Regions from separate parts of the Sphingomonas sp. 22R3R2A-7 genome, predicted to be linked through region 3. Evidence: riboswitches for the same ligand, from Rfam matches in the RefSeq annotation. Region 3 holds a riboswitch; each other region holds the start of a gene.
The links. A riboswitch is a leader RNA that binds a small molecule or an ion and turns the genes downstream of it on or off. The one in region 3 is predicted to bind cobalamin.
Positions count from the first base shown of each region.

Region 1: it holds a riboswitch for cobalamin, as region 3 does, so the genes downstream of both, QP165_RS01330 (DUF1636 domain-containing protein) here and cobW (cobalamin biosynthesis protein CobW) in region 3, are expected to answer to the same signal.
Region 2: it holds a riboswitch for cobalamin, as region 3 does, so the genes downstream of both, QP165_RS01305 (TonB-dependent receptor plug domain-containing protein) here and cobW (cobalamin biosynthesis protein CobW) in region 3, are expected to answer to the same signal.

Region 1 covers NZ_JASPFR010000001.1:288,171-297,875, reverse strand. The annotation lists gene QP165_RS01375 (DUF2147 domain-containing protein) at 1-269, shown strand, start outside; gene QP165_RS01370 (OmpP1/FadL family transporter) at 323-1,615, shown strand; gene cobU (bifunctional adenosylcobinamide kinase/adenosylcobinamide-phosphate guanylyltransferase) at 1,651-2,202, opposite strand; gene QP165_RS01360 (aminotransferase class I/II-fold pyridoxal phosphate-dependent enzyme) at 2,290-3,264, shown strand; gene cbiB (adenosylcobinamide-phosphate synthase CbiB) at 3,257-4,195, shown strand; gene QP165_RS01350 (cobyric acid synthase) at 4,183-5,673, shown strand; gene cobS (adenosylcobinamide-GDP ribazoletransferase) at 5,641-6,357, opposite strand; gene QP165_RS01340 (histidine phosphatase family protein) at 6,354-6,932, opposite strand; partial or broken gene cobT (nicotinate-nucleotide--dimethylbenzimidazole phosphoribosyltransferase) at 6,929-7,941, opposite strand; gene QP165_RS01330 (DUF1636 domain-containing protein) at 7,938-8,345, opposite strand; cobalamin riboswitch at 8,453-8,639, opposite strand; gene QP165_RS01325 (ABC transporter ATP-binding protein) at 8,661-9,401, opposite strand; gene QP165_RS01320 (FecCD family ABC transporter permease) at 9,439-9,705, opposite strand, start outside.
Region 2 covers NZ_JASPFR010000001.1:276,261-285,965, forward strand. The annotation lists gene QP165_RS01265 (MarR family winged helix-turn-helix transcriptional regulator) at 1-204, opposite strand, end outside; gene QP165_RS01270 (Rieske (2Fe-2S) protein) at 325-762, shown strand; gene QP165_RS01275 (isovaleryl-CoA dehydrogenase) at 862-1,986, shown strand; gene QP165_RS01280 (carboxyl transferase domain-containing protein) at 2,018-3,619, shown strand; gene QP165_RS01285 (nuclear transport factor 2 family protein) at 3,624-4,109, shown strand; gene QP165_RS01290 (acetyl/propionyl/methylcrotonyl-CoA carboxylase subunit alpha) at 4,106-5,944, shown strand; gene QP165_RS01295 (MaoC family dehydratase) at 5,944-6,396, shown strand; partial or broken gene QP165_RS01300 (HpcH/HpaI aldolase/citrate lyase family protein) at 6,393-7,216, shown strand; cobalamin riboswitch at 7,278-7,510, shown strand; gene QP165_RS01305 (TonB-dependent receptor plug domain-containing protein) at 7,694-9,652, shown strand; gene cobO (cob(I)yrinic acid a,c-diamide adenosyltransferase) at 9,652-9,705, shown strand, end outside.
Region 3 covers NZ_JASPFR010000001.1:3,415,248-3,424,952, forward strand. The annotation lists gene QP165_RS16360 (HoxN/HupN/NixA family nickel/cobalt transporter) at 89-1,078, shown strand; cobalamin riboswitch at 1,184-1,399, shown strand; gene cobW (cobalamin biosynthesis protein CobW) at 1,556-2,599, shown strand; partial or broken gene cobN (cobaltochelatase subunit CobN) at 2,605-5,888, shown strand; gene QP165_RS16375 (cobalamin biosynthesis protein CobG) at 5,885-7,030, shown strand; gene QP165_RS16380 (precorrin-8X methylmutase) at 7,031-7,660, shown strand; gene cobI (precorrin-2 C(20)-methyltransferase) at 7,657-8,406, shown strand; gene cobJ (precorrin-3B C(17)-methyltransferase) at 8,403-9,152, shown strand; gene QP165_RS16395 (cobalt-precorrin-6A reductase) at 9,128-9,705, opposite strand, start outside.

The DNA of each region.
Region 1 (9,705 bases), 3.1 Mb from region 3:
CCTCCGACGCGCTGCGCGCCAACCCGTCGATGAAGGACGCCAACAACAGCAACGCCGCGCTGCGCAACCGCCCGATCCAGGGCATGCAAATGCTCAGCGGCTTCAAGTCCGACAAGGACGGCGTCTGGAGCAGCGGCCAGGTCTACAATGCCGAGGACGGCAAGACCTATAGCGGCAAGATCACCCCGGTCGGCGCGAACCAGCTCAAGCTGCGCGGCTGCGTCTTCTTCCCACTCTGCAAGACGCAGACCTGGACGCGCGTCCGCTGATCCCAGGTCTCCCCTCACGTTCCCTAAAAAGTTAGCGTTCAGGAATTTTGTAAATGTCGTTTCGTACCAAGGCCCCGTTGCTGGCCGTGACCGCGCTCGTCTCCGCTTTCGGGTTCGCCAGCACCGCCTATGCCGACGCCTTCTATCTCCAGGCGCAGTCGGCACGCGGCGCGGGTCGTGCGTTCTCGGGTGAGGCCGCCGATACCGGCGCCGCATCGCTCTGGTGGAACCCCGCCGCGATCGCGGGCATCCGCGACGGCAGCGCGACGCTCAGCGCCAGCGCAATCATCCCGCGCGGCGACGTGATCGACACCGGCTCGCAGATCTGCCGTCCGGGCGGCCAGCCCTGCACCGCGATCAGCGGCCAGTCGAACTCGAGCGACCCGGTCAACAAGGGCGTCGTCCCGTCGGGCGCGGTCGCCTATCCGCTGACCGATCGGATCGCGGTCGGCCTCGTCGTCACCTCGCCGTTCAGCTTCACGACCAACTATGACGCCGACAGCTGGGCCCGCTACAGCGCGGACAAAACCCGCCTGCGCACGATCGACATCCAGCCCTCGATCGGCGTCGAGCTGACCGATTGGCTCCGTGTCGGCGGTGCGCTCAACGTCGAATATACCGACGCGATCCTCAGCAACGCGCTCCCCAACGTGTCCGCGGCACAGCCCGACGGCCGCCAGGAACTCAGCGGCGACGGCTGGGATCTCGGCTGGACCGCAGGCGTCCAGCTCCACAACGATTTCGCCACCGTCGGCGTCACCTACAAGTCGAGCATCCGCCACAAGCTGAAGGGCGACCTCGTCGTCACCGGCCTGCTCGGCCCGCTCGCCGGCGGCAACACCGACATCTCGGGCGCGACCGCGGAGTTCAACACGCCGGGCCAGGTCATCGTCGCGGGCCGCGTCCGCGCCACCGACCAGCTGACGCTCAACGCCCAGGTCATCGCGTTCAACTGGAGCAAGTTCGACACGATCGATCTCGGCGCACCGTTGAACACGTCGATCCCCGAAAACTACCGCGACAGCTGGAGCCTCGCGGGCGGTCTCGACTATGACGTCACGCCCAAGCTGACGGTGCGCGGCGGTGTCCAGCGCACCAAGACGCCGACGCAGGACGGCCAGCGCGACGCGCGCGTCCCCGACGCCGATCGCTGGACCTATGCCGCCGGCGCCTCCTACCAGCTGACGCCGCGCATCGCGGTCGACGCCGCCGCGCAATATGTCGACTTCGAGAACACGACGATCGACCGCGCCACTCTGGTCGCGGGCAGCATCATCCGCACCAACGGCGCGCTCCGCGACGCCAGCGCGATCGTCACCTCGCTCGGCGCTCGCGTCTCGTTCTGACGCCACCAGCCCCTCCCCGCACGGGGAGGGGCACCCTATCCCTTCATCCGGATCGTCAGCCCCGACACCACGAGATCCACCGTCTCGACCGCAGCCGCGACCCGCTGGTTGAGCATCCCGGCCAGATCGCGAAACCGCCGCGCCATCGCATTGTCGGGCACGATCCCCATCCCGACCTCGTTGGTGACCAGCACCAGCCGCCCCTCGACACGACCGATCGCATCCAGCAGCGCGGCGATCGCCGTCTCCGCATCCGCATCCGCGAGCATCAGGTTCGACGCCCACAAGGTCAGGCAGTCGACCAGTATCACCCCGTCCGGCGCATCCGCCTCGACGATCGCCGCCGCCAGCGCGATCGGCGCCTCGACCGTCCGCCACCGTTCGTCCCGCTCGGCGCGATGTCGCGCGATCCGCTCGGTCATCTCGCCATCGAACGCCTGCGCAGTCGCGATATAGACCAGCGTGTGGCCACCTGCCGCCTCTGCCCCCGCCTCTGCCAAAGCCTGCGCATGGCGGCTCTTGCCCGAGCGCGCACCGCCGGTCACCAGCACCGTCTTTCCAAACCCCTGCACGACCGTCTCCTCCATCGCCTCTTGCGCTATCCCCGACGAATGGCGAAGGCCAGCAGCAACGCCGCGGCATCGCCGGCGCAGGGGACGCACGTGCACGCGCTGATGGAACATGGCGGCCGGATCGACAGCGCGCAGGCGCTGTACCCGCACGCGCCGCGTCCCTGGCTCGACCTGTCGACCGGAATCAACCCCTGCGCGTGGGAGCCGCCCGCCGATCTCGCGGTCGACCTGCGCAGCCTCCCCTCGCCCGCCGCGCTCGCCACGCTCGAGGCCGTCGCCGCGCGCCACTTCGGCGCCGACCCCGCACGCGTCGTCGCGCTGCCCGGCACCGAGATCGGCCTCCGCCTGCTCGGCAAGCTCGGCCTGCCCGCCCCCGCCCGCCATGTCGGCCCCAGCTACGCGACGCACGACGCGGTCTTCCCCGGGCGTATCTCGATCGACAGCCTCGCCGACGAAGCGGCCCGCGGCGGCACCATCCTGCTTGCCAACCCGAACAACCCCGACGGCCGGCTGGTCAGTCCGGACGCGCTCAGGCCAGTGATCGAGCGGCTCCGCGAGCATGCAGGCTGGCTGGTTGTCGACGAGGCCTTCGCCGACACGCTCCCCAACGCCGGCCTGGCTTCGAAACTGTCCGCAGAAGACCCCGTCATCCTGTTCCGATCATTTGGAAAATTCTTCGGCCTCGCCGGCGTGAGGCTCGGCTTCATGATCGCACCGCCCGGCATCGTCGCGCGGGTCCGCGACCGCCTGGGCAGCTGGCCGATCTCCGCGACCGCGCTCGCGATCGGCACCGCCGCCTATGCCGACCGCGACTGGATCGACACGACGCGCGCGCAGCTCGTCACCCGTGCAGCCGCGCTCGACGCGGTGCTTCTCCGCCACGGGCTCACCGCGACGGGCGCCTGCCCGCTCTTCCGCCTCATCGTAACAGACGACGCCAAGTCCCTGTTCGAGCGTCTGAATATGGCGGGCATCCTGACGCGTCCCTTCACCTATGACCCCCGCTGGCTCCGTCTCGGCGTCCCCGCCGACGCGGCCGCACTGGCGCGTCTCGACGTGGCGCTCGCGCATGGCTGATCCCGTCGCGCTCATCGCCCTCGCACTCGACGCCGCCTTCGGCTGGCCGGAACGGCTCTACCGTCGGGTCGGCCACCCCGTCGGCGCGATCGCCGCGATCATCGGCAGCCTCGAAAAGGCGCTCAACCGTCCGTCATGGCCAGACGCGACGCGCCGCATCGCCGGGGTCGCGACGCTCGCGATCACGCTCGCGGTAACGGGCGGGATCGCCTGGGGCGCGACCTGGCTTCTGACGACCTATCTCGGCGCCTATGCCTGGATCGGCATCGGCCTCCTCGCCGCCCCCGGTCTCGCGCAGCGCAGCCTCAACGATCACGTCGCCCCGATCGCCGCCGCGCTCGGCAAGGGTGACGTGCAGGGCGCGCGGATCGCGGTCGGCAAGATCGTCGGTCGCGACACCGACCGGCTCGACTCCGCCGGCATCGCCCGCGCCGGGATCGAAAGCCTCGCCGAAAGCTTCTGCGACGGCATCGTCGCGCCGCTCTTCTGGCTGCTCGTCGGCGGACTTCCCGGTCTCTGGATCTACAAGGCGATCAACACCGCCGACAGCCTGATCGGCCACCGCGAGCCACGATGGCGCGCGTTCGGCTGGGCCTCGGCACGGATCGACGATCTCGCCAACTGTATCCCCGCGCGGATCAGCGGCGCCCTGCTGTGCCTCGCCGGTCCCGGCGGCTGGCACGTAATGCGCCGCGACGCGCGCAAGCACGCCTCGCCCAATGCCGGCTGGCCCGAGGCAGCGATGGCGGGCGTGCTCGACCTCCGCCTCGCCGGCCCGGTCAGCTATGACGGCGTCACCCAGCTGAAGCCCTGGATCGGCAGCGGTCGCCCCGCCGCCACCGCCGCCGACATCGCCCGCGCGCTCCAGGTCTATCGCCGCGCCTGCCTGCTGCTCTGGATCGTCACGGGGGCGCTGCTGTGGGTGCGGTGATGCTCCAGGGCACCGGCTCCGACGTCGGCAAGTCCGTGCTCGTCGCCGGCCTCTGTCGCGCGCTCGCCAATCGCGGCCTCTCCGTCCGGCCCTTCAAGCCGCAGAACATGTCGAACAACGCCGCCGTCACCGCCGATGGCGGCGAGATCGGCCGCGCGCAGGCGACCCAGGCGATCGCCGCGCGCACCGCGCCGACCACCGACATGAACCCCGTCCTGCTCAAGCCGCAGGGCGATCGCAGCTCGCAGCTCGTCGTCCACGGCAAGGTCCGCGGCATCCTGCGCGCAAGCCGCTGGCGCGAGGGGCGCGCGGGGCTGATGGACGAGGTGCTCGCCAGCTATCACCGGCTCCGTGCGCAGGCGGACATCGTCGTTGTTGAGGGCGCGGGCAGCCCCGCCGAGATCAACCTGCGCGCCGCCGACATCGCAAACATGGGCTTTGCGCGCGCCGCGGGCGTCCCCGTCATCCTGATCGGCGACATCGACCGGGGCGGCGTCATCGCCTCGCTCGTCGGCACGCGCGCGGTGATCGACCCCGCCGATGCCGCGATGATCCACGGCTTCCTCGTCAACAAGTTTCGCGGCGACCCCGCGCTGTTCGACGACGGCTATCGCGCAATCGAGGCGCGGTCGGGCTGGCGCGGCTATGGCGTCATCCCCTGGCTGCCCGAGGCCGCCCGCCTGCCGAGCGAGGACGCGGTCGTGCTCGAACGCCGGACCGGTCACGGCCGGCAGGACGGCCAGGTCGTCATCGCCTGTCCGATCACCCCGCGCATCGCCAATTTCGACGATCTCGATCCGCTGCGGCTCGACCCCGGCGTCACGCTCGTCATGGTCCCGCCCAGCGAACCGATCCCCGACGCCGACATGATCATCCTCGCCGGCTCCAAGGCGACGATCCCCGACCTCGCCTTTCTCCGCGCGCAGGGCTGGGACATCGACATCCACGCGCACCGCCGCCGCGGCCGCCCGGTGCTCGGGCTGTGCGGCGGCTATCAGATGCTCGGCCGCAGCATCGCCGATCCGGACGGGCTGGAGGGTCCCGCCGGTATCGCCCCAGGGCTCGGCCTGCTCGACGTCGCGACGATCCTGTCCCCCGCCAAGACGCTCGAACGCGTCGCCGGCACCGCGATCGGCGCACGGTTCGACGGCTATGAGATCCATATCGGCGAAACCACCGGCCCCGACACCGCGCGCGCACTCACGACCCGCGACGATGGCCGCCGCGACGGCGCGGTCAGTCCCGACGGGCTCGTTGCGGGCAGCTATGTCCACGGCCTGCTCGGCCTCGCGGATCAGCGCCGCGCCTGGCTCACCCGGCTCGGGGTCGATGCGGTCGGGCCCGACCATGCGGCGTCGATCGACGCCGCGCTCGATGCGATTGCGGAAACGCTCGAACGCCATCTCGATATCGACGCGCTGATCGCAGTGTCGAAGCTCGCGGGCTCAAACGCGGCCGGCAATGGCGAGCGCGACTAGCATCCCGGTCTCGACGAATTCGATCCCCGCGCCGTGGCAATCCCCGGATACGCCCCCAACCCGCCGGATGAGCCACCAGCCGAATACAGCGATCAGTGCAGGGGCCCCTGCAACGGCATGCACAGGCACCCCTAAACACCCTGTTACGCACCCCCAAAAGACCAGATCGTGCACCCTGATCTTCCCTGCCACCATCCCTCCCAGCCCGCCCTCCCGCAGCAGCGGCACCCACCGCGCCCAGCACAACGGCCCGATCCGCGCGAGCATCGGGACGACGATCACGACCGCCCATCCCTGTGTCGAAACGGCATGCAATAAGACAAGCTTTGCAAGGATTTGCAGGGCGATCATCACAACGCCGAAGCTGCCGATATGCGGATCCGCCATCACCGCGATCAGCCTGTCGCGGTCGCCATGCGCGGCACCCAGCCCGTCTGCCAGATCTGCCAGCCCGTCCAGGTGCAAAGCCCCTGTAATCGCTACCCAAATCGTCAGCGCGGCGAGCGCACCGGTCCACGGATCGATCAGCGCGCCGACCCACCCCGCTACCGCGACGACCACCCCGATGCACGCCCCGACGACCGGGTACCACCGGATCGCGGCGGCAAAATCCGCAGCGTCCGCAGCAACTTGCGGCATCGGCACGCGCGTCAGGAACCCGAAGGCGACGATCAGCCGCTTCACGAAACTGGATCCGTGTGCAGCGCCACGATCTGCGCCGTCCGGTCCGGCCAGATCCGTAGCGTAACGAGCGCCGCATAGGGCAAATCGAACGCCCAGAGCTCGCGCAACCCGAACCCGCACAGCGCTTTCAGCGCCGCACGGATCGCCCCGCCATGTGTCACGATCAATGAGGTTTCAGGTGTAAGATCTTCTATCGCGGCGGTAATTCGCGCGACCAGATCGCTCCATCGTTCCCCACCCGGTGGCGGTGCCCCATCCGGATCGTCCCAGAATTGCTGCAACGCCGCAGCGTCGATCTCCGCCGCAGCCAGCCCGTCCCAGTCCCCGAAATCCAGCTCCCGCCACCGCGCGTCCGTCGTTGGAGCCAGCCCCCGCTCCCGCCCGATCGCATCCGCAATGGCCTGCGATCGCATGAGATCAGAACAGACCAGCCCTTTGAAATCCAGTGACTTTACCCGCGCCACACAGGCCGCCAGTCCCTCCGCCGTGACCGGACTATCGGTCCGCCCCAGCATCCGCCCGGTCAGTTCAGGCGCCCCATGCCGCAACAGGTGGAGCAGGAACGCCCCACTCACGCCACCGACACCCCCGCCTCGGCAAACGTCGCCATCCCGTCATGCGCCGCGAGCGCCGACCGGATCACCCCGACCGCAACCGCCGCCCCGCTTCCCTCCCCCAACCGCATCCCAAGCCGCAGTAAAGGCTCGAGTTTCAGCGCGGCGAGCAATCGCTCATGCCCCGGTTCGGCCGAACAATGGCCGGCAATGCAGTGCTCCACAATGCTAGGATACGCCGCCGCAATCGGCGCGATCGCCGCCGACGAAATGAACCCGTCGAGCACTACCGGCACCCCCGCCACCCGCGCCGCCACAACCGCGCCAGCGATCGCCACGATCTCACGCCCCCCACCCGCCGCAACGTCTCGAACGGCGTACGAGGGAATTCATCATGCCGCCCAATCCCAGCCTCAACCACCGCGATTTTCCGCGCGAGTCCCGCCACATCAACCCCCGTCCCCGGGCCAACCCAGTCCGCGGCGGTTCCGCCGTAACTGCGCAGACACAGCGCTGCGGCCGACGTAGAATTCCCGATCCCCATCTCTCCCACGACAAGCATGTCGAGCCCCGGCACGACGACGTCGGCGCCGATGTTGAGTGCGGTGAGACATTCCGTTTCGTCCATCGCCGGTGCCGTCGTGAAATCCGCGGTAGGGGTTTCCAGATCAATGTCGGCGATGACGAGCTCGAGCCCGACGGCATCCGCCAGCGCATTGATCGCCGCGCCCCCACGGCGGAAATTGTCAACCATCTGTGCGGTGACGGAGACCGGAAAGGCGCTGACCCCGTGCACCGCAACGCCGTGATTTCCCGCGAAAATCGCCGCTCGTGCGCGCTCGAACCGCGGCCGCTCGCGCCCTTGCCAACCCGCCATGAAGACCGCGAGGTCTTCCAATCGGCCAAGCGACCCGGGCGGCTTGGTCAACTGCCCCTGCCGCAGCGATGCGGCCTCTCGCGCGGCGTCGTCTGCCGCAGGAAGGGCCTTCAGTGCCGCCTCAAACGCCGCAACCGTGGGGAACAGCGTCACTGCGCGACATAGCCGGCGGGCGGCGTCCGGGTGATGAAATGCCCCTTGATCCCCGCAGGCCATTGCCGGAACGGCACCTGCCCCTCCGCACTCTCCGCATGCAGCACGGCATAATCGAGGATCGCCCGCGCCGCGTCCTTGTCAGGCGTGAAGCGCCCCAGCACATAACCGATCTTCGCGGGTCCGCGGACATGGATGGTGCAGAAGTCCTGACAGGCGAACAGGCACGGCATCGCCTGAACCGCAATTCCGGCATAGCGCGAATCGCTTGCCTGAACCGCCTCCAGTGCAGCGACGAGTCTCGCACCGCCCCGCATGCCCTCGGCATCGTCCTTCGCGTCGGTGGACGCGCGGCAGGTGCTGCAGGCGACGACGGCCGCACCGTCTTCGGCGGGAACCAGAATATTTGGCATTGAAACCCCATGACATACGCGCCCGCGGCCTCGGACCGCAGACTGGTTATGTCGTCGCTCGGGTTCACCCCCGTCCGCTCGGCGCACCCTGGCCGGACGAAAGACGACTGCGACGGGCAGGTCTCCTGGCTCACGGGTCACAGCCCTCCGCACCGCCTTCTCGGGACCGGGATCCCAATGGCATGATGGCACGATGGCTCGCCGCTTACAGTTGCAGGGGCAGCCGGGGTTCTCCCGTTCCCTTTTCATCCCCGTCGCCGGGGAACCTGTCGCAGCACCCCGAATAGGCGTGTCGCCGGGCGCGGGTCAATCGTGCCGTGACGTCGCGCGCGCGATGGGAACGATGAGCGGCACGTTCGCCGCCGATCCGAACCAGGCGCGGATACCATAGGTCTCGCGCAGGCGTTCCGGCGTCAGCACGGCGTCCGGCGAGCCATCCGCGACCAGCCGCCCGCGGTCGATCATCATCAACCGGTCGCAATAGCGTGCGGCAAGGCTCAGATCATGAAGCACCGCGACTACCAAGACCCCGCGCGTAGCCTGATCCCGCAGGATTTCCATCACGCGCATCTGGTGCGCGGGATCGAGCGACGCGAGCGGCTCGTCGACGATCAGCGCGGGCGCCTCGACCGCGAGCGCGCGGGCAAGGAGGACCCGGGCGCGCTCGCCGCCCGACAATTCGGTCGCCGTCCGTGTCGCGAACGCCGTTACGTCCGCCGTCGCCATGGCCCGGTCGACCGCGCCCCGGTCTTCCGTCGTCATGCGCGACAGCGGCGCCAGATGCGGCAACCGTCCCAGCGCGACGAGCCGGTCGACACTCAATGGCCAGTGCAGGCTCTGGCCCTGAGGCAGATACGCAATCGTTCGCGCGATCTGCGCGCGCGAGCGTCGGCCAAGCGGCTGTCCATCGAGCAGGATATCCCCCGTCGAGGCGACGAGCCCCAACAGCGCCTGCACCAGCGTCGACTTTCCTGCGCCGTTGGGACCGACGATACCGATCAACGCCCCGCCAGCGGCGGAAAAGCTGACCTGTTCGACGACGTCCACGCCAGCGCGACGAACGACCAGATTTTTGTGGCGAGGCTCACCATGACCGCCGCTCGCGCATCAGTTGGACAACGAACACCGGCACGCCCAGAAACGCGGTGACCACGCCGAGCTTGAGTTCGCTCGAGGTGGGGATCACGCGCACCAGGACATCGGCGAAGGTCAGCAGCGCGGCGCCGCCGATCGCGGATGGCAGCAGGATCGCCGATGGCGACCGGTCGGTCAGCGGACGGATCAGGTGCGGGACGATCAGCCCGATGAACCCGATCGCGCCCGAAACCGCGACGGCACCGCCGACACCGAC
Region 2 (9,705 bases), 3.1 Mb from region 3:
CGTGATGCCGCCCGTTTCCGCAACGACCGCGATCAGCCGCCATTCGGGGATCGAGAGGCCGAACAGCGCTTCATAGCTTCGCGCAATCGTGTCGCTGACGAGGTTCGATGTGAACGAAAGCCGGAACGGAATGAAATCGTCGAGCAGCAGGGGGCGGACAGACGTCGGGTCCGTGGGACCTGATTGGGGGAGCTGCGTTGGCATGATCGCGGATAGTAGCGGTTGACACGGTTGGCGCAAACGGACAGTTGGTATCCAACGATACTAAATGGAGAGGCTGCCTCATGCCTTGGGCGGCGTTACGATCACCCTTTGTGCATGACCATGTCCGACACTGACATCGAGACACCCGACGACGCGGGCGCTGTCGTCCCCGCCTCGGACCGGCTGTTCGCGACGCCGGCAGGCATCGCGCTCGGACCGGTCGACGCGATCCTGCCCGGTGCGGCGCGCGGTTATGTGGTGCAGATGCGCGCGGGGCGATTCCACGGTTTCGTCGTCAGGCGCCGCGACGCGGTGTTCGGCTATGTCGATCGATGCCCGCACGCCGGCCTTCCGCTTGCGCACGCCCTCGACGATTATCTGACACCGCGGGGCGACCTGATCGTCTGCGGGTGGCATTCGGCGATGTTTGCGATCGAGGACGGCCGGTGTGTCGGCGGGCCGTGCATCGGGCAATCGCTTGCAGCCTGGCCGGTCGAAATCGTACACGGCGTGCTCAAGACCTGCGGACCGCCGGAACCGCACGCACAAGACGTTTGAGATTTTGGCGAACAATCCCCGCTAAGCCACGGGAAACATGACTTTGAGGAGAGTTTCTTGACGCCTGATTTCGATTTCGCCCTGGGCGAAGCCGCGGACATGATCCGCGACACGACGCAGCGTTTCGCAAACGAGAAGATCGCCCCCCTCGCCGCGAAAATCGACGCCGACGACTGGTTCCCGCGCGAGCTGTGGCCGGCCATGGGTGAGCTGGGGCTCCACGGCATCACCGTCGAGGAGGAGTTTGGCGGGCTTGGTCTTGGCTATCTCGAGCACGTCGTTGCGGTCGAGGAAGTCAGTCGTGCATCGGCATCGATCGGGCTGAGCTATGGTGCGCATTCGAACCTGTGCGTCAATCAGATCCGCCGCTGGGGCAATCCCGAACAAAAGGCGAAATACCTGCCCAAGCTCGTTTCGGGCGAGCATGTCGGCAGCCTCGCCATGTCCGAGGCCGGGGCAGGGTCGGATGTCGTCTCGATGAAGCTGAAGGCCGTCAAGACGGATCGCGGCTATGTCCTCAACGGCACGAAGTTCTGGATCACCAACGCGGCGTACGCGGACACGCTCGTCGTCTATGCGAAGACGGGCGAGGGGTCGAAGGGCATCACCGCCTTCCTGATCGAGAAGGACATGCCGGGCTTTGCGATCGGCCAGAAGATCGACAAGATGGGGATGCGCGGTTCGCCGACCGCCGAGCTGGTCTTCACCGATTGCGAGGTGCCTTTCGAGGCGGTGATGGGCCCCGAGAATGGCGGCGTCGGTGTGCTGATGTCCGGGCTCGATTACGAGCGCGCGGTGCTGGCCGGGATCCAGCTCGGCATCATGCAGGCGTGCCTCGACGTGGTCATTCCCTATGTCCGCGAGCGCAAGCAGTTCGGCACGCCGATCGGTCAGTTTCAGCTGATCCAGGCAAAGGTCGCCGACATGTATGTCGCGCTGAGTTCGGCGCGCGCCTATGTCTATGCGGTTGCGCGGTCATGCGACGCGGGCAAGACGACGCGGTTCGATGCGGCGGGCGCGATCCTGCTTGCGAGCGAGAGTGCGGTAAAGGTTTCGCTCGAGTCGATCCAGGCGCTGGGCGGCGCGGGCTATACCAAGGATTGGCCGGTCGAGCGGTTCATGCGTGATGCCAAGCTGCTCGACATCGGCGCGGGCACGAACGAGATCCGGCGGATGCTGATCGGCCGCGAGCTGATCGGTGCCGCGCCGAAGGTGATGCAGTGATCAGAACGGTCATTGCCGGACGGAGCGGGCGATGAGCGGTCCCGTCCTGCCCACGAAGCTGTCTGTCGACAGCGATGGCTTTCGCGCGAATGCCGAGCATAATCGCGCCCTCGCGGAGCGGCTGCGCGACGACGTCGCACGGGCGGCGCTTGGCGGAAATGCGAAGTCGCGCGAGCGGCATGCCGCGCGCGGCAAGCTGCTGCCGCGCGACCGTGTCGAACGGCTGCTGGATGCCGGCTCGCCGTTTCTCGAGATTGGTCAGCTTGCAGCCCATGGTCTGTATGATGACGAGGTTCCGGGCGCTGGTGTCATCGCAGGAATCGGACGCGTCGCGGGTCGCCAGTGCATGATCCTGTGCAACGATGCGACGGTGAAGGGCGGGACCTACTTCCCATTGACCGTGAAGAAGCACCTTCGCGCGCAGGAAATTGCGCAGGAAAACCGGCTTCCTTGCATCTACCTCGTCGACAGCGGCGGCGCGAACCTGCCGCATCAGGCGGAGGTGTTCCCGGACCGCGATCACTTCGGTCGCATCTTCTATAACCAGGCGCAGATGTCGGCGCTGGGCATACCGCAGATCGCCTGCGTCATGGGCAGCTGCACCGCGGGGGGCGCCTATGTCCCGGCGATGTCCGACGAGACGATTATCGTCCGCGGGCAGGGGACGATCTTCCTCGCGGGCCCGCCGCTCGTCAAGGCCGCCACGGGTGAGGTCATCTCAGCGGAGGAACTGGGGGGCGCGGATACGCATGGACGCCGGTCGGGCGTCGTGGATCACGTTGCCGAGGATGACGAGCATGCGCTCACGCTCGTTCGCGACATCGTCTCGACGCTGCAGCCGCAAATCCCCGGCGTCGTGAATGCGCAGGCGCCCAGGGCGCCGAAATACGCGACCGACGACCTGTATGGCATCGTCCCTTCGGACGTCCGCGCGCCCTATGACGTCCACGAAGTCATCGCGCGTCTGGTCGATGGCAGCGAGTTTCACGCGTTCAAGGCGCTGTACGGCACGTCGCTGGTCTGCGGCTTTGCGCATATCCACGGCCTGCCCGTCGCGATCCTCGCAAATAACGGCGTCCTGTTCAGCGAGAGCGCGCAAAAGGGAGCGCATTTCATCGAGCTGGCGTGCCAGCGGCGGATCCCCCTGTTGTTCCTCCAGAACATCTCCGGCTTCATGGTCGGCGGCAAGTACGAGGCGGAAGGCATTGCCAAACATGGTGCAAAGCTCGTCACCGCCGTCGCCACGGCCACCGTTCCCAAGATAACCGTCCTGATCGGCGGCAGCTTCGGCGCGGGGAATTACGGCATGTGCGGACGCGCCTATTCGCCGCGCTTCCTTTTCAGCTGGCCGAACAGCCGGATCAGCGTGATGGGCGGCGAGCAGGCCGCCTCGGTGCTGGCGACGGTGCATCGCGACGCCGACACATGGACGCCGGAAGACCTCGAGACGTTCAAGGCGCCGATCCGTCAGAAATACGAGAACGAGGGTAATCCCTGGTACGCTAGCGCGCGGCTCTGGGACGACGGGATCATCGATCCGGCCCAGACGCGCGACGTGCTCGGCCTGGCGCTTGCCGCTACGCTCAACGCCCCCATTCCCGAACGCCCTGCGTTCGGCGTGTTCAGGATGTAATCGAATGATCCTGCTATCTCTCTTGCTTGCGGCGGGTCAGGTCACGCCCGTTGCCCCGATCGTCAAGGGCACCGGTCTGCCGCCGGCCGTGATGACGGAGGAGGCCGGCGTCATGGCGCCGATCAACGGCCTGTTCGCGGCGCTCGCAGCGCGCGACGGCCAGGCGATCCTCGCGCAGGTGCGTGCGGACGGCAGCGCCACCGTCGCCGAGGAGGGCCCTGACGGGGCGCGCACGGTGCGTCGTACCGGCTGGGCGGAGTTCGCGGCCGGTCTCAGACCGGGGCCCGAGCGCTATGCCGAAAAGCTGACCGACGCCGCGGTCGATATCGACGGCGACATCGCGATGGTCTGGTCGCCGTATATCTTCACGGTCGACGGCAGGGTCGCGCATTGCGGTACCGATCATTTCGACCTCGTGCGCGAGGCCGGCCGGTGGAAAATTTTGAACATCACCTGGTCGAAGCGCACCACCGGATGCCCGGCGCGATGATCGGCTCGTTGCTGATCGCCAACCGGGGCGAGATCGCCTGCCGGATCATCCGCACGGCGCGTGCCATGGGCATTCGCACGATCGCGGTGTATTCGGATGCCGACCGGGACGCGCTACACGTCCGGCAGGCGGACGAGGCCGTGCATATCGGCGCGAGCCCCGCGCGCGAAAGCTATCTGGTCGGCGAGAGGATCATCGCCGCTGCGCGGGAGAGCGGCGCGGATGCGATCCATCCCGGGTACGGTTTCCTGTCGGAGAATGCCGATTTTGCGCAGGCGGTGCGCGATGCGGGGCTGGTCTGGGTCGGTCCCCATCCCGACAGCATTCGCGCCATGGGGCTGAAGGACGCGGCCAAGCAGCGGATGATCGCGGCCGGCGTTCCTGTCACGCCTGGATATATTGGCGAGGATCAGGCGCCAGACCGACTCCAGCGCGAGGCGGATGCGATCGGCTATCCGGTGCTGATCAAGGCGGTCGCGGGCGGCGGCGGCAAGGGCATGCGTCGCGTCGACAGCGCGACCGATTTTGCCGATGCGCTGACCTCGTGCCAGCGCGAGGCGTCGTCGTCGTTCGGCAACAGCGATGTGCTGATCGAAAAATACATTCTCTCGCCACGGCATATCGAAGTGCAGGTGTTCGGGGACACGCACGGCAACGTCGTGCACCTGTTCGAACGCGATTGCTCGCTTCAGCGCCGGCACCAGAAGGTGATCGAGGAGGCGCCGGCACCGGGCATGGACGCCGCGACGCGCGCCGCGATCTGCGCTGCGGCCGTCCGTGCGGCGCAGGCGGTCGACTATGTCGGTGCGGGGACGATCGAGTTCATCGCCGATGCGAGCGAAGGCCTGCGCGCGGACCGGATCTGGTTCATGGAGATGAATACCCGGCTCCAGGTCGAGCATCCGGTAACCGAGGAAATCACGGGGCAGGATCTGGTCGAATGGCAGTTGCGCGTCGCGAGCGGCGAGCCGCTGCCGCGACGGCAGGACGAGCTTGCGATCGACGGCTGGGCGATGGAAGCGCGGCTTTATGCCGAAGACCCGGCAAGGGACTTCCTGCCATCGATCGGCAGGCTCGTCGCATTCGATCTCGGCGATGGCACGCGCGTCGATACCGGGGTCGAGCAGGGGGCGGAGATATCGCCCTTCTATGATCCGATGATCGCAAAGGTCATCGCATGGGGCCCCGATCGCGCGACCGCACGCGAAACGCTTGCGGCTGCGCTCGACGGGGCCGTCGTCTGGCCCGTACGGTCGAATGCGGGGTTCCTGGTTCAGGCGCTCGATCATCCGGATTTCGTCGCGGGCACGGTCGATACCGGGCTGATCGCGCGCGAAAACGAGGCGTTGATGCCGGCGACGCAGCCGCGCGAGGAAGCGTTGATCGAGGCCGCGCGGGCGCTGGTAGCGGCCAATCCGATCGCCGGTTTCCGTCTGAACGCCGCGCCGAGGCGCACGGCGCGCTTCCTGCTCGACGACGAGGCGATCTCGATCGACCTCGACGCATATGGCGCGGAGGGTACGCCCGCCGACGAGGTCCTCGTATCCGACGCCGGGCAGACATGGCTGCTGCAACGCTGGCGCGCATCGGGGGTGGCCGTGGGGGCCGCAGCCGATGGCGCGATCCTGTCGCCGATGCCGGGGCGGATCATCGCGGTCGATGTCGTCGAGGGTGACCGCGTCGTGTCAGGGCAGAAGCTGGTGACGCTGGAGGCGATGAAGATGGAGCATTCGCTGACCGCGCCGTTCGACGGGGTCGTTGCCGAGCTCGTCGCCGTCGAGGGCGGACAGGTCAGCGATGGCACGATGCTCGTGCAGATCGAGAAGGACGCCTGATGGCCGGACGCTATTACGATCAATGGTCGGTCGGCGACGCGATCGTCCACGAAATCCGCCGCACCGTCACCGAGACGGACAATCTGCTGTTCTCGACGATGACGCACAACCCGCAGCCGCTTCATCTCGACGTCGAAGCGGCCAAGGCGAGCGAGTTCGGCCAAATCCTGGTCAACGGGACCTTCACCTTCGCGCTGATGGTGGGACTGTCGGTGGGCGAGACGACGCTCGGCACGCTCGTCGCCAATCTCGGCTACGACAAGCTGGTCCATCCGAAACCGGTCTTCATCGGTGATACGATGCGCGCCGAGACCGTCGTCACAGACCTCAAGGACAGCAAGTCGCGGCCGACTGCGGGGATCGTCACGTTCACGCACCGGCTGATCAACCAGCGCGACGAGATCGTGTGCCAATGCCTGCGTTCTGCGCTGTTGCTCCGGTCGACGGCATGAGGCTGCGGTCGTTGCTGTTCGTGCCGGCGGACCGACCCGAGCGGTTCGGCAAGGCGGCGGCAAGCGGCGCGGATGCGATCATCCTCGATCTCGAGGACTCGGTCGCGCCGTCGCGCAAGGCGTTCGCGCGCGCTGCGGTGCGGGCAGCGCTCGGCGAGCCGGCCGGTGTCATTCGGCTGGTCCGGATCAATCCGCTCGATGCGGACGATCGCCGCGACGATATCGAGGCGGCGCGCGGCGCGGATGCGATCATGCTGCCCAAGGCGGCAGGCAAGGCGACCGTCGCGGCGCTGGTCGAGGCCTATGGGCCGGACTGCCCGCCCATCCTGCCGATCGCCACCGAGATTCCGGCGGCGATATTCACGCTCGGCGAATATGCGGCGGTATCGGACAGGCTCTGCGGATTGACGTGGGGGGCGGAGGATCTGCCGGCCGCGATCGGCGCGGCGACGAGTCGCGAGGCGGACGGTCACTATACCGATCCCTATCGGATGGTCAGGTCGCTGCTGCTGTTCGGCGCGCATGCAGCGGGTGTGGCGGCGATCGAGACGGTCTATCCCGCGATCGCCGATCTCGACGGGCTGGCGGCCTATGCCGCACGAGGAAGCCGGGACGGATTTACGGGAATGATGGCGATCCACCCGACCCAGGTTGCGACGATCAACGCAGCCTTTACGCCCGATGCGGCGACGGTCGCGCGGGCCGAGGCGATCGTCGCGGCGTTCGCGGCGGCGCCGGAGGCGGGGCGCTGCAACTCGACGGGCGGATGATCGATGCGCCGCATCTGCGCCAGGCGCAGGCGATCCTCGCACGCGTGTAGCGCGCGCCCATTGGCGGCGCGGAAAATCTGTTCTACCGGGGCGTCGCGATCCGGTGAAGACCGGGTCGCAGATCGCGTCGGTGCCCCTCGGGGCTTGAAGGGGAATGCGGTGCGGACGTTCAGGCGTCCAATGCCGCGGCTGTCCCTGCAACTGTAAGCGGTGAGCGCGGTGCGCAGGTCTCCTCGTCGCGAGGGGACGACCACTAGGCCGAAGCGCAAGCACATGGCCCGGGAAGGTCGTGCACCGGGTGTCGACCCGCGAGCCAGGAGACCTGCCGGCGCTCGGTCGCTCTTGCCTTGGTCCAGGGGGTGACCGCGGCACGGTACTCCGTCTGAGCGACGAACCATGCGGCGGGGGCCGCATCGGTGCGCGTGGCGGGTGCTGTTCGGTGTCCATCCCAAGCGTCGCGCCGACCGTCCGGATCATCGGACGGCACGCCCCCGCCGGTCGCTCGTGACGCCGGGGGGTATCGTTTCATGACCAGAGTTTTCGTATCGCTGATGGCGCTCGCCACCGCAGCGTCCGCCACATCGCCGGCGTTCGCCGATGCCGATCGGGCGACGCCAGGGGCGGCCGAGCGCGCGGTTGATGGTGCCGAGGTCGTCGTCACCGCCTCGCGTTCGGGCGATGCCGTGCCGGTCGACCAGCTTGGCGCGTCGGTGACGGTGATCGATGCCGCCGCGATCGACCAACGGCAGACCCGGATCGTGTCCGACGTGCTGCGTGACGTGCCTGGCCTGGCGGTCAGTCGGACGGGCGCGATCGGGGGTACGACGCAGGTGCGCATCCGCGGGTCGGAGGGCAACCATGTGCTCGTCCTGATCGACGGGATCGAAGTGTCCGATCCCTATCAGGGCGAATATGATTTCGGGACGCTGATCGCGGACGAGGCGGCGCGGGTCGAGGTGCTGCGCGGCCAGCAATCGGCGCTATACGGATCGGACGCGATCGGCGGCGTCATCCAGTATCTGACACTGAGCGGGGCGGAAGCGCCGGGCACAACGCTGCGCGCTGAGGGCGGGTCGTTCGGCACATTCTCGGGCGGCGCCCGCATCGCAGGCGTTTCCGGGAACCTCGACTATGCGTTGTCGGGTTCGACCTATCTCACCGACGGCACGCCGACCGCGCGCGGCGGGTCGCGCGACATCGGCGCAAGCAGCGTCGGCGCGACCGGCAAGCTCATCTGGTCGCCCGGCGATACGTTCAAGGTAACCGCGGTCGGCCGCTACAGCCATACAGACGCCGACAGCAACGACACGGCGTTGAGTGGCCCGCAGTTCGGCACAGTCGTCGACACGCCAGGCGCCCGCAGTACGGTGGAGGCCTATTACGGGCTCGTACGCGCCGAGGTGGCGCTCGCGGACGGCCGCTGGACGAACGCGCTGAGCGGGCAGTTCGCCGACACGGTGCGACGGGCACTCGTCGACGACGCGCTCAATTTCGGCAACAAGGGACGGCGGTACAAGGGCTCGTTCGAAAGCGCGTTCCGGTTCGGGACCGACCGGATTCAGCACCGCCTGACGGGTGCCGTCGATGTAGAGCGAGAGGAATTCCAGACGCTTAGCCCAGTTCCCTCGGAGTTCGTATTCACCGGACGACGCCATACCGACAATGTCGGGATCGTCGGCCAGTATGACGTCGTGATCGATGACGCGCTGGCGATCGGCGCTTCCGTCCGCCGCGACGAGAATACGCGCTTCGACGACACCACCACCTACCGTGCGCAGGCAAGCTATCGCTTCGCCACGGGAACGCGCGTTCGCGGCGCCTATGGGACGGGGGTGAAGAACCCGGGCTATTTCGATCTCTTCGGCTATTCGGATGGTCGCTATATCGGCAATCCGAACCTCAAGCCGGAGAAGTCGAAGGGTTGGGAAGCCGGTCTCGAACAGAGTTTCGGAGGCGAGCGCGCGACGATCGGCGCGACCTATTTCAACAGTCGCCTGACGAACGAGATCTTCACCACTTATCCAGAGCCCGATTTCGTCGCGACGCCCGGCAACCGCGATACGCGGTCGAAGCAGCGCGGCGTCGAGGTGTTCGCCAGCGCGCGGCCGATAACGCAACTGCGGTTTGATCTTGCCTACACCTATCTGCATGCGCGCGAGGACGGCAGCGTCGAGATTCGCCGGCCGAGCCATATCGGCAGCGTCAACATGACCGCGTTCAGCCGTGACGAGCGTTTATCGGGAACGTTGACGGTGCGATACAATGGTCGTCAGCAGGACGATGCGTATACCGATCCGAGCTATGTGCCGGTACGGCTGTCGCTCCAGGAATATGTCCTCGTCAATCTCAACGCCGCCTATCAACTGAGCCCGACGCTATCGGTCTTCGGGCGCGTCGAGAACCTGTTCGACGAGCGGTACGAAGAAGTGTTCAGCTATGTCGGGCAGGGCCGCGGTGCCTATGCCGGCATCAAGGCGGCGTTCTGATGCGCAGCGAGGCGGATCACAAGGCGCGGATGGCCAAGAAGAAGGTCGCCCAG
Region 3 (9,705 bases):
CGCCCGCGTCGGACGCCGGGGGGTAGACATGACGAGCTTGACGATCGAACGACCGGTGCGAGGCTCCGTGCGCAAGCGTGTGGGTGTGATGTTCGCGATGCTGGTCGCCGCGAACATCGCCGCGTGGGGGTGGGCGTTCTCGCTGTTCCACGAACAGCCGCTGATGCTCGGAACCGCATTGCTCGCCTGGGGGCTTGGCCTGCGTCACGCGGTCGATGCCGATCACATCGCGGCGATCGACAATGTGACGCGCAAGCTGATGCAGGAGGGGCAGCGGCCGATCGCGGTCGGATTCTGGTTTGCGATCGGGCATTCGGGGATCGTCCTGATCGCCGCGGTCGCGATCGCGCTGACCGCCAATGCGCTGTCGCAGTTCGAGGCGTTCAAGCAGGTCGGCGGCGTCGTCGCGACGATGATCTCCGCGCTGTTCCTCTTTACGATCGCGGCGATGAACCTGATCATCCTGCGATCGGTGTGGCGGACGTTCGGGCACGTCCGGCGCGGCGGGGCCTATGTCGAGGAGGATCTCGACCTGTTGCTCGGCAATCGCGGGCTGCTCGCGCGGCTGTTCCGGCCGATGTTCCGGCTGGTGACGCAAAGCTGGCACATGGCGCCGCTTGGCTTCCTGTTCGGGCTGGGGTTCGACACCGCGACCGAGGTGGCGATCCTGGGGCTGTCCGCGAGCCAGGCGGCGGACGGTCTGTCGATCGGCACGGTGCTGGTGCTGCCGGTGCTGTTCGCGGTGGGGATGGCGCTGGTCGACACCGCCGACGGCGTGGTGATGCTCGGCGCGTACGAGTGGGCGTTCGTGAAGCCGATCCGCAAGCTGTACTACAACATCACGATCACGCTGATCTCGGCGATCGTCGCGATCGCGATCGGGGGAATCGAGACGCTGGCGCTGATCGGGTCGAAGCTGGGGCTGAGCGGCGGCGTGTGGGACGCTGCTGCCGCGCTGGGGGAAAATTTCAACGGGCTGGGGTTCGCGATCATCGCGCTGTTCGTCGCGTGCTGGGTGCTGAGCTTTGCGATCTATCGGTGGAAGCGGTTCGACGAGATCGACGTGGTGCGGGGGTAAGGTCTTCGCTGATCCTCCCCCGCCAGGGGGAGGATTGTGAGGGCGATGTGCATTGGCAGCCTTTGCGAATTGCTCTAAGTTGGTCCTCGAGGATTGGTTCTACCGATCCTCGTTGATCGCGCCGGTGCCCTTCGGGGCTTGAATGGGAATGCGGTGCGGGGGCTTTGCTCCCAATGCCGCGGCTGTCCCTGCAACTGTAAGCGGTGAGCGAGACGCACGGGCCCTCCAGCGCGGGGGCAGCCACTGGGTCGCGGACCTGGGAAGGCGTGCATCGAGCTTTGACCCGCGAGCCAGGAGACCTGCCAGCGTTATGGTCGCTCTTGCCTTGATCCAGGGGATGGTCGCGGCACGGTAACCCGTCTGAGCGACGAACATGTGCGGCCGCGAGGTCGTGCGTGCGTGTGGCTGCGGACGTGCGTCCGTCCGTGGCCGTCGTTCCGACGCCGTGGAGAGCAAGCATGTCCGATATCCAGCCGAATCCGGCCCCCGAGCCTGGCCAAGGTTCCCGTCACCATCGTCACCGGGTTCCTGGGGGCGGGGAAAACGACGCTGATCAGCCACCTGATCCGCAATGCGGGCGGGCGGCGGCTTGCGGTGGTGGTCAACGAATTCGGCACGCTCGGAATCGATGGCGACATCCTGAAGGGTTGCGCGATCCCCGATTGTCCGGCGGAGAACGTCGTCGAGCTGGCCAATGGCTGCATCTGCTGCACCGTCGCGGATGATTTCATCCCGACCGTCGAGACGCTGCTCGCGCTCGACCCGCGGCCCGACCATATCCTGATCGAGACGTCGGGGCTGGCTTTGCCCAAGCCGCTGCTCAAGGCGTTCGACTGGCCCGCGATCCGGTCGCGGATCACGGTCGACGGCGTGATCGCGCTCGCCGATGCCGAGGCGGTCGCGGCCGGGCGGTTCGCGCCCGATCTCGCCGCACTCGATGCGCAGCGCGCCGCCGATCCGAGCGTCGATCACGAGACGCCGCTGTCCGAGGTTTTCGAGGACCAGCTGGCGTGTGCGGATCTGGTGCTGCTCACCAAGGTCGATCTGGCCGGGCCCGAGGGCGTCGCCAGGGCGCGTGCGGTGATCGCGGCGGAGTCGGCGCGGCCGCTGCCGGTGATCGATCTGACCGACGGGGTGATCGACCCGCGCGTGATCCTGGGGCTCGGCGCGGCGGCGGAGGACGATATCGCCGCACGCCCCTCGCATCACGACGGCGAGGATGATCACGAGCATGACGATTTCGACAGCGTCGTCGTCGAGCTTGGCGAGATCGCCGACCCCGCCGCCCTGACCGCACGGATCGATGCGCTCGCCCGCAGCGCGGATATCCTGCGCGTGAAGGGCTATGCCGCGGTTGCGGGCAAGCCGATGCGATTGCTGGTGCAGGCGGTCGGCGCGCGCGTGCGGACGCAATATGACCGGTTGTGGCGCGCGGACGAGCTGCGGCGCACGCAGCTGGTCGTCATCGCCGAGCATGATCGCATCGACGCGGTGCAGATCAAGGCCGCGCTGGACGCCTGACGACGATGCACGTCGTCTTTCGCGAGACGCATGGGCTGGAGGAAAGCGCGGTCCCGCAGGACCTCGCGCAGACCCCCGCAGACCTTGTCGTCCTGTCGTTTTCTGACAGCGACCTCGGCGCATTCGCGGCGGGGTGGCGGCGCGCGGATGCGGCGGGAAGCCCGTTGCCGTCGGTCCGGCTCGCCAACCTGTCGACGCTCGCGCACCCGCTCTCGGTCGATACCTATGTCGAGCGGACGCTGGCGGGTGCGAAGGGCGTGCTGATCCGGCTGATCGGGGGCCGCGCCTATTGGAGCTATGGCCTGCAACAGGTCGAGGCGCTCGCGCGCGAGAAGGGGATCGCGCTGGCGGTGCTGTCGGCCGATGGGCGGATCGATCCGAGGCTCGATGCCGCATCGACGATCCCGGTATCGACGCTCCGGCAGCTGGCGCTGCTCTGCGATACCGGCGGCACGGTCGCGGCGCAGGCGGCACTCGCGCAGTTCGCGCTTGCGGCGGGGCTGTATGCGGGGCCGGTGCCGGGCGTGCGGACGATCGCCGAGGTCGGTGGGTGGCAGCCGGGCGGGGGCGTGTCGTGCCCCGCGGCGTTCGCGCTGACCGCCGAGCGCCCGCGCGTGCTGCTGATATTCTATCGCTCCTATCTGACGGCGGCGGACCTGCATCCGATCGAGGCGTTGCATGCCGCGCTCACCGGACACGGGTTCGACGTGCTGGGCCTGTTCGCGCCGTCGCTGAAGGCGCCCGACGCGGCCGGGTGGCTCGCGCGCTGGGTCGCGGCGCTGGCACCTGCGGCGATCGTCAACGCGACCGCGTTTTCGGCGCGGGGGTCCGGCGAGGCGACACCGCTCGACGGTGCAGGGGTGCCCGTGTTCCAGATCGCATTGGCGACCTCCGATCGCGCCGCCTGGGCCGGGTCGAGCCGCGGGCTGTCCCCGGCCGATCTCGCGATGCACGTCGTGTTGCCCGAGGTCGACGGGCGACTCTTCGCAGGCGTCGCGAGCTTCAAGGAGGATGGCGCGCGCGACCGCGCGCTCGAATATGCACGTCGCGAGCACCGCGGCGACCCGGCCCGGATCGCTGCAATCGCGGCGCGGGTGACGGCCTGGGTCGGTCTCGCGCGCAAGCCGGCGGCCGGGCGCCGGGTCGCGATCCTGCTGTCGACCTATCCGGGCAAGGCGTACCAGATGGCGCATGCGGTCGGCCTCGATGCGCTGGCATCGACGGACGCGATCCTCGAGGATCTGGCGGCGGCGGGGTATGCGCTCGGCGAGGGACCGCGCGAAAAGCCCGAGTCCGCGTTGGCGACGCAGCGGATGACGTGGCCGCTCGCGGCGTATCAGGCGGCGCTCGCGCGGCTGCCGCGCGAAGTGCGCGATGATCTCGAGCGGAGCTGGGGGGCGCCCGACAGCGATCCCGCGTGCGTGGGCGGCGCGTTCGAGTTCGCCGCGGTCGAGCATGGCGGCGTTCTGGTCGCGCTGCAGCCCGAGCGGGGACGGCGCGACGTGCGGAGCGGGGAGTATCACGACCTGTCGCGGTGTCCGCGCCACGCCTATGCCGCCTTCTACCTCTGGCTGCAGGCGCGGGGGACCGACGCGCTCGTACATGTCGGCGCGCACGGGACGCTCGAATGGCTGCCGGGAAAGTCGGTGGCGCTGTCGGACGCGTGCTGGCCCGAGGTTCTGGTGGGGGCCATGCCGGTAATCTATCCGTTCATCGTCAACGACCCGGGCGAAGCCGCGCAGGCCAAGCGGCGGATCGGCGCGGTCACGCTCGGCCATGTTCCCCCGCCGCTCGAGCGCACGCGCAGCGGCGCAGGGCTCGGCCGGCTCGAGGCGTTGCTCGACGAATTCTCGAATGCGGACGGGCTCGATCCGGCGCGACGCGACCGGCTGCAACGCGACATCCGCGACGAGGCGAGCGCGACCGGGCTTGCCGCGACGCTGAACCTCGACACCGCGCAATCGTCCGCGGACGCGATCACGCGGATAGATGCGTTCGTGTGCGACGTGAAGGAGTGCCAGTTCGGCGACGGGCTGCACGTCTATGGTCGCGGCGAGCAGGGCGAGGCGGAACGCACCGGGCTGCTGACGGCGCTGCGGGGCGCGCGCGTCGCGGGAGGGCCGTCGGGTTCGCCGTGGCGTGGACGCGCGGACGTGCTGCCGACGGGGCGGAACCTGTACACCACCGATCCGCGCGCGGTGCCGTCGCGGACCGCGCATGCGCAGGGCGTGACGCTCGCCGACGAGCTGATCCGGCGGCATCTGCAGGATCATGGCGACTATCCGCGTACGATCGTGGTCGATCTGTGGGCGTCGGCGACGATGCGCACGGCGGGCGAGGAATTCGCGATGGCGCTCCACCTGCTCGGCGCGGAACCGGTGTGGGACCTGCAGTCCGACCGCGTCACGGGGATCGAGATCCTTCCGCTTGCACAGTTCGACCGGCCACGCATCGACGTCACGCTGCGCGTGTCGGGGTTGTTCCGCGATGCATTCCCGACGCTGTGCGCGATGTTCGGACAAGCCGTCCGCGCGCTTGGGCGACGTGACGAGCCGGCGGCGTGGAATCCCTTCGTCGGACAGGCGGCGACCGCGCGCGTCTATGGCCCGGGGCCGGGTCGCTACGGGCTGGCGATGGGGGACGCGGCAGAGACCTATACCGCCGACGCCCGCCTAGCCGCGGGTGAGGCATGGCTTGCGGCCTCGAGCCATGCGCTTGACGGCGAAGCGGGGGATGACGGGCGCGACGTCTCCGATCCGCGCGGTATCCGCGACCGCGTTGCCGCTGCCGACGCGTTCGTCCATGTGCAGGACCTGCCCGAGACCGACCTGCTGCTCGCCGCGGATTATGCGGCGCACGAGGCCGGATTCGCGGCGGCGCAGTCGGTCGCGGGTGGCAGCGCCGCGCTGTACCACCTCGATGCGCGCGACCCGGATCGACCGCGCGCACGCCCCTTGCGCGAAGAGATTGCGCGCGTCGTCCATGCGCGCGCGGCGAACCCCGCCTGGGTCGACGGGATGCTGCGCCACGGGTTTCGCGGGGGGCGGAGATCGCCGCGACGCTCGATCACCTCGGCGCGTTCGCGCACCTCGCCGACGCGGTCTCGGTGGAGCTGATCGACCTGTATTTCGATGCGACGCTGGCACGCGAAACGGTCGTGGAATTCCTCGAAGCCGCAAATCCCGCGGCACTGGCGGCGATGCGCGCGCGCTTTGCCGCGCTGCACGCCGCCAATCTGTGGCCGACGCGGCGCAACTCCATTCTCGCGCAACTCGGCATGCCCGCTTGAGCGCGTTCGTCGTCAAGGGCTGGTGCCCCGATGCGTGGCGGCCGATGATGGCGGGCGATGGCTTGCTCGTGCGCGTCCGGCCACGGCTCGGGCGGGTGCCGCGCGCGGCGCTCCTTGGCCTGTGCCGGGCAGCGCTGCGACATGGCAATGGCGAGATCGACGTGACCAGTCGGGCCGGGCTGCAGATCCGCGGCGTCCGCGAGGATAGCTGGCGCGCGCTCATCGACGCGCTGCTCGAGCTCGGGCTGATCGATCCCCACCCCGGCGTTGACGCGCGCGCGGCGCTTCTCGTCGCGCCCGATCACGTGCCGGGCGACGATACGCACCGCCTTGCGGGAGCCATGTATGCGCGGATCGCCGAGCTCCCCGAGCTGCCGGGCAAGGTCGGCTTCGCGATCGATGCCGGGACCGCGCCGGTGCTGCAGGATGCACCGGCGGACTTCCGGATAGAACGGGGGGCGTCGGCCGGGTTGATCCTGCGTGCGGAGGGGCGGCACCGCGGCACGCCGCTCGGGCAGGGGCGTGAGATCGATACGCTGGTCGCGCTCGCACGCTGGTTCGTCGAGACCGGCGGCGCGGACAGCGGCCGGATGGAACGGCATGCCGCGGCGCTGCCGACATGGGCGCGCGAGCAGGAGTCGCCCGCGATGCCCGCGCCCCGTATCCGGCCGGGCGTCCATCCGCTCGGGCTGGCGGTTGCGCTGCCGTTCGGGCGGATCGCCGCGGCGGCGTTCATGCGGTGGCTGGAGGCCGAACCGGCAATCGGTGCGGTACGCGTGACGCCCTGGCGCATGCTGCTCTGCGAAGCCGCGGGGGCGATCCGGCTCCCGGCCGACAGCGACGCGCTGATCGTCGACCCGATCGCCCCCGTGCTGCGCGCCGATGCCTGTGTCGGCGCACCCGCCTGTCCGCAGGCGAATGCGGCCACGCGCGCGCTGGCGCGACAATTGGCGCCGCATGTCGGTGGCCGGCTCCATGTCTCGGGCTGTGCGAAAGGATGCGCGCGCGCGGCGCCGGCCGATGTCGTGCTGACGGCGCGCGACGGCGTGTTCGACCTCGCCTTCGACGCGCGCGCCGGCGCGCCGCCCGTGCATGCCGGTCTCGACGCCGCGCAGATCCTCGCCCATTTCGGAGCCGCCTGAATGCCCTACGCCTATGAAACCGATGGCGCGGCGATCTATCGCCAGTCGTTCGCGATGATCCGCGCCGAGGCCGATCTCGCGCGGTTCGCGCCCGGCGACGAGCCCGTCGCGGTGCGGATGATCCACGCCGCCGGGCTGGTCGAACTCGCTGCGCATATCCGCTTTTCACCCGGTTTCGGCCACGCCGCGCGCACCGCGTTGCGGGCCGGGGCGCCGATCCTGTGCGATGCGCGGATGGTCAGCGAAGGGATCACGCGCGCGCGGTTGCCCGCGGAGAATGCGGTGATCTGCACGTTGCACCAGCCCGAGACGATCGTGCTCGCGACCGCGATGGCGACGACCCGGTCGGCGGCCGCGCTGGAGGCCTGGCGGCCGCATCTGGCGGGCGCGATCGTTGCGATCGGCAATGCGCCGACCGCGCTGTTCCATCTGCTCACGATGCTCAAGGATCCCGCGTGTCCCCGGCCGGCGGCGATCATCGGATGTCCCGTCGGGTTCGTCGGCGCCGTTGAATCGAAGGACGCGCTGTGGACGGCGCAACCCGTGCCCTGCGTGATCGTCGAGGGCCGGCTGGGCGGCAGCGCGATCACCGTCGCCGCGGTCAACGCGCTGGCGAGCGCGGCGGAATGATCACCGTACAGCCTTCTGCGGTGCGATGCGGCACGATCCACGGCGTCGGCCTCGGGCCGGGGGCGTGCGACCTGATGAGCGTGCGCGCCGACCGCCTCGTCCGCGGCGCGCGCCACATCGCCTATTTTCGCAAGGCCGGCCGCAGCGGTCATGCGCGCAGGATCGTCGACGGCATGCTGCGCGACGACGTCACCGAATTCGCGATGGAATATCCCGTCACCACCGAAATCGCAGTCGCCGACCCGCGCTACAACGACTGCCTCTCGGCCTTCTATGCGGGCTGCATCGACCATCTGGCGGGCCTGGTGCGCGGCGGCGAGGATGTCGTTGTCCTCTGCGAGGGCGACCCGTTCTTCTATGGATCGTTCATGCACCTCTATACGCGGTTGCAGACGATCGCCCCGGTGTGCGTCGTGCCGGGGATCACGGGGATGTCGGGCGCATGGACCGCGAGCGGGGCGCCGATCACCTGGGGCGACGACGTCCTCACCGTGCTGATGGCGACGCTGCCCGAGGAGGATCTCGTCCGGCGGATCCGCGACACCGACGCGCTGGTGGTGATGAAGATCGGCCGTCATCTGGGCAAGCTCCGCCGCGCGGTGGCAGCTGCGGGGCGCGAGGACGAGGCATGGCTGGTCGAGCACGCGGCGATGCAGGACCAGCGGGTCACGCCGCTGGGCGAGGCGGACGCGGTGACGCCCTATTTCTCGATCCTGCTGATTCACGGACAGGGGCGGCGGCCATGACCGGGTGGCTGACGATCGCGGGGCTGGGGCCGGGCGATCCGGACCTCGTCACGCCCGAGGTGACCGCGGCGCTGGCGCAGGCGACCGACGTGATCGGCTATGTCCCCTATGTCGCGCGGGTCGCGGCGCGAGACGGTCTGACGCTGCATCCCAGCGACAACCGCGTCGAGCTCGACCGGGCGGCGCACGCGCTGCGGCTGGCGGACGAGGGGCGGCGCGTCGTCGTCGTGTCGTCGGGCGATCCGGGCGTGTTCGCGATGGCGGCGGCGGTGTTCGAGACGCTGGAGGCGGGGCCGGCGGCATGGCGCACGCTCGATATCCGCGTGCTCCCCGGCATCACCGCGATGCTCGCGGCAAGCGCGCGGGTGGGCGCACCGCTCGGGCATGACTTCTGCGTGATCAACCTCTCGGACAATCTGAAGCCATGGGAGACGATCGAACGCCGGATACGTCTCGCCGCGGAGGCGGACTTTGCCATCGCGTTCTACAACCCGCGGTCGAAGGCGCGGCCTGACACGCTCGACGATGCGTTCGCGGTCCTTCGGGCGACCTGCCGCGACGCGCGTCCGGTGCTGTTCGCGCGCGCGGTCTCGACGCCTGACGAGGTGCTGGACATCGTGCCGCTGCCCGATGCGCGCGGCGCGATGGCGGACATGCGGACGATGGTGATCGTCGGGTCAAGCCAGACGCGCATCATCGCGCGGCCCGTGGGGCCGATCCTCTATACCCCGCGGTCGGCGTCGTGATCGAGCCAGCGCAGGACGTCCTCAACGCCGTGCACCGCGCGTCGGGCGGGCAGCGGGGGGCGATCGATCATGACGACCGGGATGCCGCGCCCGCGCGCGGCGTGGAGTTTGGCGACCGCGCCCGGCCCGCCGGCATTCTTGCACACCACGAGGTCGATGCCTTGCGCGTCCATCAGCGCGCGGTCGCCCGCTACGTCGAATGGTCCACGATCGACGACGAGGCAATGATCCGGCAGCGCGGGGGCGCGCTCCGGCTGGTCGACGAAGCGCAACAGATACTGGTGCTGCGGCTGCGCCGAAAACGCGTCGACATGCATCCGCCCGAGCGCCAGCATCACGCGTCGCGGCGGTCCGGCGAGCGCGGCGACGGCGGCATCGAGATCCGGCACGCGCGTCCAGCGATCGCCCGCGGCGGGTGCCCAGGCGGGGCGGGTCAGCGCGATCAGCGGCACGCGGGCCCGCGCCGCGGCGGTGACGGCATTGCCGCTCATCCGTGCAGCAAAGGGGTGCGTGGCATCGACGATGTGCGTGACGCGGTGATCGCGCAGGTACG